3 regions of the Peribacillus sp. NPDC096379 genome follow, and region 3 is predicted to be linked to each of the others. Evidence: riboswitches for the same ligand, from Rfam matches in the RefSeq annotation. Region 3 holds a riboswitch; each other region holds the start of a gene.
What was found. A riboswitch is a leader RNA that binds a small molecule or an ion and turns the genes downstream of it on or off. The one in region 3 is predicted to bind cyclic di-AMP.

Region 1 (3,285 bases), 240 kb from region 3:
TTCTCTACGACTTGAGTAATGCCAGCAACAGGTACTATCATTACATTGCCTGCAATTGGTATGGAAAGTTCAGAATTGGCAACCCTGAGTTGATCACTTACTGCTTCATAATGCTTTTTAATTTGATAAAAGATAAAAATGATGATCGGTAAAAAAATTAAGACTGGCCAAACCTGTGTGAATTTAGTTAAAAAGAACATGAGCATAACGATAAAGCTAATCAGGGCACCGATTGTATTAATCGTTAGCTTAGGGATCCATCCTTTAGGCTTTTCGCGAATCCATTTAACGATCATGCCCGTTTGGGACAAAGTAAATGGGATAAATACTCCGACAGCATAAAGTGGGATAAGATGTTCTGTTCGTCCTTTAAAAGCGATAATTAAGATGACAGAAGCAATCCCAAGTATCATAATTCCATTAGAATAGCCTAAACGGTCACCTCGAATTGTAAACATTCTTGGGATAAACTTATCTTTGGCAAGGTTAACTGCTAACAAAGGAAAAGCAGAGTATCCCGTGTTAGCTGCAAGGATTAATATCATAGCAGTTGTACCTTGAATAAAGTAATACATCAAATTTCGCCCAAATGTATCTTCAGCAATTTGAGACACAACAGTTACTTTCTCGCTGGGAACAATTCCGTAATAATAGGCTAAAAATATCATTCCACTAAATAAAACAGCAAGCAAGGCCCCCATCGCAATGAGGGTTTTTGCGGCATTATTAGGAGCTGGATTTTTAAAGTTTGGTATTGCGTTGGATATGGCTTCAACCCCTGTTAAAGCAGAGCTACCTGATGCGAACGCTCTTAGAAGAATAAATAAGCTGATTCCCGCTACCGGTGTACCGAGTGGTGTATGCAAGGCTGGGGGAACTTGCCCCGAAACTATATGGTAAATACCTACTCCAATTAATATAAATAACGCTAAAACAAATAAATAAACCGGATAAGCTAAGATAGAAGCAGATTCAGTTACCCCTCTTAAGTTCAAGAGAGTAATAAATATTACAAATATAATGGCAATCTCTACATTATAAAAATGTAATGCAGGAAAAGCAGAGGTGATGGCATCTGTACCTGCAGACACACTTACTGCCACGGTTAAAATATAGTCCACTAGCAATGAACCGCCCGCTATTAACCCTGGATTCATACCTAGATTTTCTTTCGATACTATATAGGCTCCTCCCCCGTGAGGATACGAAAAGATAATTTGTCGATAAGACAAAATCAAAGCCGTTAATAAAATCAATATCCCTAAGGCAATAGGAATCGAATACCAAAATGCTGTAGCGCTCACTGTAACTAGGACAATCAATATTTGTTCTGGACCATATGCAACTGATGATAGTGCGTCAGAGGAAAGGATCGCTAATGCTTTCGTTTTGTTAAGCTTCTGTTCCCCTAATTCAGTTGATTTTAATGGACGTCCAATTAAAAATCTCTTTACTGAAGCAACCATTGATATTCACCACCAAATAGTAATAAGTGTACAATTCCTAGACATTTAAATAATTATCTCGGCAAACAGCATCATTACATAATTAAAGTGGAAACATACCTACAAGTCATAGTTGAATAGACTTGTAAACAGCAATTTTTTTCTCACAAGTACACCTTCCTTCTCAATATTTGCTTACGAGGTTAGCTGTCGGATTTGGGCCTTGAGTAGCCCTACCTTAAAAGGATTCACCCCCTGGGTTATGTAACAACCCATAATATCGGTTCCCCCGTACCATATGGTTTCAGCAACTTAGAAATTTGAAACTGGAGATTATCATACTCCCGTGTTTTAAAAAAGTAAATGAAAAATGTGAAAAATATGAAAATTTAAACGTGGAGTGTTATTTTCAAAATGAATGATATTCCTTCTTGTGTGAACAATAGCTAATAATATATCAAGATAGTGTAGGAGAAATAATATGTTTCAAGAAAATAATCCTTTATTATCAGATGATTTTTTAAATGAAATAGTAAGAAAGATTATCCAAGAATTTGGTGGCCCTATAAAGGAACCAGATGAGGATCTGACAACGAACGATTTGAATAATAAAATAGAAGAATAGGCGTTGTCAAAAGCGCCTCAATAAGTATAACTAGCTACAGTTTCCTTGGTGTTCTCTTTATGTGTTCCATTTTTTAAAAAGCGGCTTTACAAAGTTTATTTGAGCGCGTCTATCCTTGATGGGCTTGACCAGTTCTCGCCATTAAATGATCTTGGTATAGCGGGAAAGATTTAATAGGACACTTTTTGAGTCATCATTAAGGGGAACAACTCTTCTTTAGATTGTATTTCCCTGCACGTCAGAAATTGACTTTTTCCTATATTATGATATATTAATATAAAATTACTTTAACGCTCGAAAGCGTTAATATAGAATAGAATAACTTGATTTTGATGTAATTGAATAGTAAACAGATATTCATTAGGAGAATGGAAAATATAACAAATGAAAGAAAGGTATGAACATCGTGGGAGAAAATCATCATGATTTAAGAAGGGGCTTATTGCCGCGACACGTCCAGTTTATTGCATTAGCAGGAATGATTGGAACAGGTATTTTTAAGGGAAGTTCAGATACTTTAAATTTGGCTGGTCCAAGTGTAGTAATAGCCTATTTAATAGGTGGACTCTTATTATTTATTGTAATGGCAGCCCTAGGAGAAATGGCTACTGTTTATCCCAATTTAAATGTGCAACACTTAATAAATAAAGCTTTTGGATTTCGAATCTCCTTTATCGTAGGATGGCTCTATTGGGTTAACTGGGTAATTGTGACCGTTGTAGAGTTGATAGCATCTGGAAGCTTTTTGCAATATTGGTTTCCGAATATCCCATTATGGTTTTTAAGTTTAATTTGTACAGCCCTAATAGTAAGTATTAACTTGTCTCAAGTAAAATACTATGGGGAGCTCGAGTTTTGGTTTGCAGGTGTTAAAATTATCGCCTTAATTGCTTTTATTATTTTAGGTTCTTTCATTTTACTAGGAGTATTCTCTAGTACCATTCCAGTTGGATTTTCTAATTATACGGCACATGGCGGTTTTTTTCCTCATGGAATTAGTGGAACTTTAAGCGCATTTTTAGTTGTCATGTTTTCCTATGGGGGAGCTGAATTAATTGGTATAGCTGTCACAGAGACAAAAGACACGAAGAAGGTCTTACCGAAAATAATTAAAGGAACCGTATGGCGAGTCATTCTATTTTACATCCTACCTATTCTTATTATTTGCGGTATCATACCTTGGGACAAAGTAACGACAGAAGAAAGTCCTTTCGT
Region 2 (3,285 bases), on a different contig from region 3:
TTGCAGTTGTTCAAATGATTGCCTTTGCTTTGCACTTGCTAGAAAAAGTAGTATACATACCCTTTCTTTTGCAGATGGATTTAAACCAAAGTGATAATCCATTTTCATTAGGAGTGATTAGTCAATCTATCCTCTCAAATGAATACTTTATTCACTTTTTTGGGGAAATTAGTTTATTTCAGATAACGATTATCGGAATCGTCTACTACTATTTACGAGGGTTGACTGAGAAAAATAAATACATCCCACTTATTATGATTTGTGTGTTTTACCTGGCATCTTGGTTTGTAGCCGCATTTTTGGCTTATATCGATGTTCGTGTGTTTTTATAAGGGAGGTGGGGCTATATGAATAAATGGAAAGTTGGTACACTAGTCGTACTTGCAACGGGTTTCATTGCTTTGAACCTTTTTTTAATTGAGAAAAAAGATAGTAAGGTGGCTCGGACTTTATTAGCCGGAGAGTGGACCGAAGTTAAGAAAGCAGATATTATAGAAAGATTTGAAACAGATGCGGTAATTAAACCATTGGAAGAGTACAACTATTATTATAATGACCAAGATAAAGAATTTCAAAAATTCCTTGTAAAAGAGGGAGATGAAGTAACAGCAGGCACGCCTTTATTTGAATACATAACACCTAAACTGGATCAGGTAAAGGGCGAGCTTGAAACAGAGAAGAACCGTTATGAGGGCGAAATAGCGGGGATCGAAGAATATATTGATGAGTTATCCAGTTATCAGGATACCATTCCAGAGGCACCATCTGCTAAAGAAAGAGAAGTAGCAGAAGAGGCAGGATTCCCTTTAGATAATCCTGATTCTTCTGCGATGATCATAAGTTCGATTCAACAGGAGATCTATAAACAAGAATTAGAGAAGAAGAAACTTGAAGAGAAAATACGGGCTTATGAAAGCCAGTTAAACTATTTGGATGAACATGGCGATACGGCAATGACGGCAAGTGAAACGGAAGGGATTGTGAAGAAAGTAAATAAACAACTGAAGTCTCCAATTGTAACAATTGCTTCAAATACGTTAGCAATTGAAGGCTCTCTTGATGAACAACAGGCAAAAAAAGCAGAACCTGGCATGAAAATTATTGCAAAACAATCGAGTGAAAAAAAGAAAATTAATGGAACAATATCCGCAATTCAGCCGTTTCCAGAAACAGAGACAACTGTTGGAACTCCGAGTAAATATGCTTTTCAAGCGACTATGCAAGAAGAACCCGAATCTATAATGATTGGTTCTAAAGTGAAATTGTCTGTGGTGACTGCGGAAGCGAAGGGTGTACTTTCTTTGCCAAAAGCAGCGATTCAATTAGAAAAAAAACCATCTGTTTACAAGCTGAATGGAAACGGTACTGTCACAAAGCAAGTGATCACAACGGGCCTCGAATTTGCTGGAATTCAGGAAGTGAAAGATGGACTTGAATTAGGGAATATCATTCTAAAGGATTCGAAAAGCATTCCTTATAAAAAGCCTGCATTTATCACGCCTCTTCAAACTGAAAAAGTGACAATTAACGCATTTAATGAACTATCTAAACGTCAAAAACTTCGTTTCTTTTTAATTGGACTGTTAGAAAAATAATTGAGCTAAAGGAATGCTATTTATCGTTCACGTGGATATGTGATCCCGTGTGAATAATGAATAGTATTCCTTTCTTTGGCAAAAATAGGTTTGTAAAGCGTGTGTGAGACTGTAATGGGGTAATTTTCCTACCCGTAATATGAAAAATATATTTACAGTTTTGGATTTTTAATATAATATTTTAGTATAATGTTATTTCCGCTTAATCTTAATGGAACGGGGGAACCAATTTCGTGGTCCTGTACCGCTTGGGGTGAATTCTTATGAAGGGGCATGTGTTTCCAGGTCCTAACCCGACAGCTAACCTCGTCAGCGTCTTAGAGGGAACAAAATGTAAATTGTTCACGCCCAAAGACACCCGTAGTGTCTTTTTTTATTGCGTGAAACCGTCTATCTTGTTTCCCTTACCGAGACATTTGCTTTTTTAGCAAAGAATTTACAGAAGGTGAGGATGTTAGATGAAAAAAATAAGCTTAGCTAGCCAAATATTAATTGGTCTAGTCCTAGGGATTATCGTAGGGGCGATCTTTTATGGTAGTCCAACGATTGCGTCTTATTTACAGCCAATTGGAGATATATTTCTTCGTTTAATTAAAATGATTGTCGTGCCGATTATTGTAGCCAGTATTATTGTCGCTGTTGCAGGTGTTGGTGATATCAAGCAGCTTGGGAAAATCGGCGGTAAGACGATTTTGTACTTTGAAATTGTGACGACAATTGCAATTATAGTCGGAATCATTGCGGCAAATGTACTGCAGCCAGGCGCTGGAGTGAATATGGGGGAACTTGATCAAACGGATATCGGCAGTTATGTTGATACAGCAGAGTCAAAGGAAAGCGAATCACTAATCGATACGATTGTGAACATTGTACCAACGAATCCGATTGCTGCGGTTGCTGAAGGGGACATGCTAGCCATTATTTTCTTTTCTCTGGCATTTGGTCTTGGGATTAATGCGATCGGAGAAAGAGGGAAGCCGGTTTTGGCATTCTTCCAAGGAACAGCAGATGCAATGTTTTATGTTACGAATCAAATTATGAGGTTTGCTCCTTTTGGAGTGTTTGCCTTGATTGGTGTCACTGTTGCTAAGTTTGGATTGGCTTCTCTTATCCCGCTAGGAAAGTTAGTGATTTCAGTATATGGAACGATGATTTTCTTTGTGATCGTGGTCTTGGGAATTATCGCGAAATTAGTCGGTTATAGTCTTTTCAAATTAATTAAACTAATCAAAGAGGAGCTTATATTAGCCTTTTCAACAGCAAGCTCTGAGGCTGTCCTTCCGAGAATTATGGAAAAAGTGGAAAAGGCGGGATGTCCTAAGCATATTGCTTCTTTTGTCATACCGACTGGTTACTCCTTTAACCTTGACGGTTCCACTCTGTATCAAGCATTAGCTGCTATCTTCATTGCTCAAATGTATGGCATTGATATGAGTATTGCTGATCAAATTTCGTTAATGCTAGTATTGATGGTCACATCTAAAGGTATTGCTGGTGTACCAGGAGTCTCTTTCGTTGTTCTATTAGCTACATTAGGCACAGTTGGAATTCCTATCGAAGGGTTGGCGTTTATAGCTGGGATCGACCGTATTCTTGATATGGGTCGTACAGTGGTAAATGTTATTGGGAACTCTCTTGCAGCTATTGTTATCTCTAAATGGGAAGGTAATTTTAAACCTGAAAAAGTGTC
Region 3 (3,285 bases):
CCGGCCATGGTGCTTGCCTAGAGCTTTCGCTATGACTTTTTTCACTCCAAATTCTTTTAAAAGCATAACGGTTAAAATACTCGACTGCATGTCATTCCCAATTGCGACAATTACACAATCAAAATTACGAATCCCGATTGAAATAAGCGCCTTTTCCTCTGTAGTATCTGCCACGACTGCATGAGTAACGGCTAATTCAGCATCTTCGACTCGTTCCTCATTACAATCAATTCCCAAGACATCCTGCCCAGCCTCATGTAATTTTCGAGCTACACTCATGCCAAATCTCCCCAAACCAATAACCGCATATTGTCGTTTGACCATATCTTATTTACACTCCCTATTTTTCATTAACCGATCATTATTTTCCCCTTTGGATGACGAAATGCATCCGGTTTACGCCTCATAGCAATGGCAAAAGCAATCGTTAAAGGACCTAATCTTCCTGCGAACATCGTCAATATAATGAGTACACGACCAATAGGTGATAGTTCTGGGGTTAATCCCATCGATAGACCTACTGTGCCGAACGCTGAAGTCGTTTCAAATAGATACATCATAAAATCATGGCCTTTTTCCGTGATACTCAGTAGCATGGTCATGGTAATAACAAGGAATAATCCACTTACCGTTACAGTAAGCGCTTTAAATATCGTGTCAAAAACAATGCGTTTATGAAAGAAGACGACATCTTCTTTTCCTTTAATTTGTGAAAAGACGGTTCCAAGTAAAGTAGCAAAGGTAGTCGTTTTAATTCCGCCACCTGTTGAACCCGGAGAAGCGCCAATAAACATCAGGATAATCGTCAGAAATAATGTTGGTTGTGTTAAGTCTGAAATATTCAATGTATTAGCTCCATCTGTTCTCGCTGTCACCGATTGAAACAAGGCTGCTAATCCTTTTCCAAGATAGGATAAAGGCTCTAATGTTTTATCATTGCCATATTCAAAAATGAAGATTATGATGGCCCCACCTACAGTTAAAATTAGACTAGTCAGTAATACCAATTTCGTATGCACAGATAAGCGTTTTGTATCATGATATTCATAAAGTTCATTCATTACGATAAAACCAATTCCCCCTAATGTGATAAGCGCACAAACGGTTAGCACGACCGTTGGATCTTCTGCGTACGGGGTCAAACTCCGAAATCCTCCCAGTAAATCAAAACCTGCATTATTAAAATTGGAGATTGAATGAAAAATGCCAAAGTAAATCGCTCGACCAATCGGCATATCAAAAGAAAAACGGATCGATAAAATAATAGCACCGACAAGCTCGATCGCTCCTGTAAAAATCAACACTCTTTTTACTAACCTGACAATGCCCTCCATCGATAATTGGTTTAACGCTTCTCGAAGTAATAATCTTTCTTTCAGTGATATTCTTTTGCCTAAGAGAAAAAAGAAAAAAGTTGCAACTATCATAAACCCTAATCCGCCGATTTGAATGAGCAGTAATATGACAATCTCGCCAAAACTGCTAAATGTGCTTCCTGTATCTACAACGACAAGCCCTGTCACACATGTAGCAGATGTTGCGGTAAATAAAGCATTCAAGAACGAGAGACCGACTCCATCTTCTGTTGAGAAGGGAAGTGTGAGTAAGAATGCACCTATTAAAATTACAGCCGCAAAGCCCAATACAAGAATTTTTGGCGGGTTTAGAAAATCTGTTATTTTTGTCATAATGATCTCCCACTTATTAAAATATTGAATCGAGCATCATTCCATTCTGCAGCGTCATAAAATTATTTATCCCGCATTAACGGAGAGTCAAATCGCCCACTGAATGAAGTTTCACTTTATCAAAAAGGGAAAAGCAGATTAAACACCAAAAAGACCAATGGTACTTTTCTCCATAATGCAGTCATGCACTATCATTCAAGATTCCAGCGGTAAACCAAACGATTCACACAATGGTATTGAATGCTTGCCAAAACAACATGTTGATTGGAGAAAAAGTACTCATTGGTCTACTTAACGCCCAGCAAGTTATCCACTCTCTTTGCGTTCTATCATCCAAGAAACTTTTTCATATTTACATATATTAAAAAGACCTACAGATTGTTCATTAGGCTGCTTTCTTGCTTCACTCATAACAAAAAAGCCCCCTTAAATTAGGTAGTCTTATGAACTCCTTCACTAAGCCTGCGAAGAAAGCTTTCGGGTAGGATGGCGAAAGAGTATCTCATCCTTTCTGCAAAAGCAGAATTAATCCCAAATTAGTGGGTCCTCCGTTCTCAATTAATTAAGATTGGGCCGATATCAAATTTGTTATTTATGAGAATTATTCTACGCCCGCTGCGTAATCATTGTAAACTCATTAAAAGTACTAAATATGTTCAAATTCATCCAAATACAAGAAAATTAATCGAATATTCACACAATAACTCTATTTCACGTAGTAATTCTACGTATTTCACCTGATTTTAAAGTTTTATAAAGATTTTATTTTTGCATTGACAAGACCTTACTTTGGACATTATGATAACCCAATAAATCTCAGAAAGGTAATTGGAGGCATTATGTCAAATTCCAAAAAGAAACTAGAGGCTGAAATTAGTGCCGCATTTATCAAATTCCAGCGTGAGTTGATCGGTAGAGGTCCACAGGAAGCCAAAACATATATCATTAATGACATGTTGATTACCCGATTCAAAGGTGTTCTAACGGTAGAAGAAAAGCATCTTGTCAATCGAAATTCTGGGAAAAAACTTGTCAAACAAATGCGGGAGCTGCTTCGTGAAATGTACAGCGAAGATTATGAAAAAATTGTCGAACATTATACTGGCTGTAAAGTTCTTTCCTCTCATAGTGATATTAGTACAAAAACTGGGGAGAGAATCGAGGTTTTTATTATGGATAAAGACTTAGAGAAGAGCCTTTAAGATGGAGTAATTCAGACTACAATGCTAGTAATCTTTACATTGTCGAAATTTGTAATTAATTAACTAAAAGAAATGCATTTATTTAGATTAATAGATTGTATACTGTATATGATCACAAGACCTTGTTGTGATTTGGAATTTCATTATGAATATGTAGGAGAGTAAATATGGGGAATATTTCTAACAGATATGTAATTAACGCCGTTGGTAAAGGCGGTCAGACATACTTAACCCATTGTCAGGATAAAGAAGCGCTTAAGAAATGGATAGCCGAACACGAAGATCATCTTGTCATGAATGAGTTAAAGATTGTGGATAAGAAAAAGCATCCATTGTTAAAGTTATTTTCTTTAAAAAGATAATCAGCAAACATTTAATAAAAGAGGTTGTCTAAA

Region 1: linked by a shared signal. The riboswitch ahead of ACIQZI_RS01495 (APC family permease) and the one ahead of ACIQZI_RS02605 (TrkH family potassium uptake protein) in region 3 are both predicted to bind cyclic di-AMP.
Region 2: linked by a shared signal. The riboswitch ahead of ACIQZI_RS23675 (cation:dicarboxylate symporter family transporter) and the one ahead of ACIQZI_RS02605 (TrkH family potassium uptake protein) in region 3 are both predicted to bind cyclic di-AMP.

What each region holds. Positions count from the first base shown of each region.
Region 1 is NZ_JBIWFD010000001.1:289,716-293,000, forward strand. Features, by position in the region: gene ACIQZI_RS01495 (APC family permease) at 1-1,466, opposite strand, end outside; cyclic di-AMP (ydaO/yuaA leader) riboswitch at 1,622-1,765, opposite strand; gene ACIQZI_RS01500 (hypothetical protein) at 1,927-2,070, shown strand; gene ACIQZI_RS01505 (amino acid permease) at 2,468-3,285, shown strand, end outside.
Region 2 is NZ_JBIWFD010000012.1:2,377-5,661, forward strand. Features, by position in the region: gene ACIQZI_RS23665 (hypothetical protein) at 1-332, shown strand, start outside; gene ACIQZI_RS23670 (efflux RND transporter periplasmic adaptor subunit) at 348-1,595, shown strand; cyclic di-AMP (ydaO/yuaA leader) riboswitch at 1,785-1,925, shown strand; gene ACIQZI_RS23675 (cation:dicarboxylate symporter family transporter) at 2,054-3,285, shown strand, end outside.
Region 3 is NZ_JBIWFD010000001.1:526,423-529,707, reverse strand. Features, by position in the region: gene ACIQZI_RS02610 (potassium channel family protein) at 1-324, opposite strand, end outside; gene ACIQZI_RS02605 (TrkH family potassium uptake protein) at 351-1,688, opposite strand; cyclic di-AMP (ydaO/yuaA leader) riboswitch at 2,133-2,273, opposite strand; gene ACIQZI_RS02600 (Na-translocating system protein MpsC family protein) at 2,528-2,890, shown strand; gene ACIQZI_RS02595 (hypothetical protein) at 3,058-3,252, shown strand.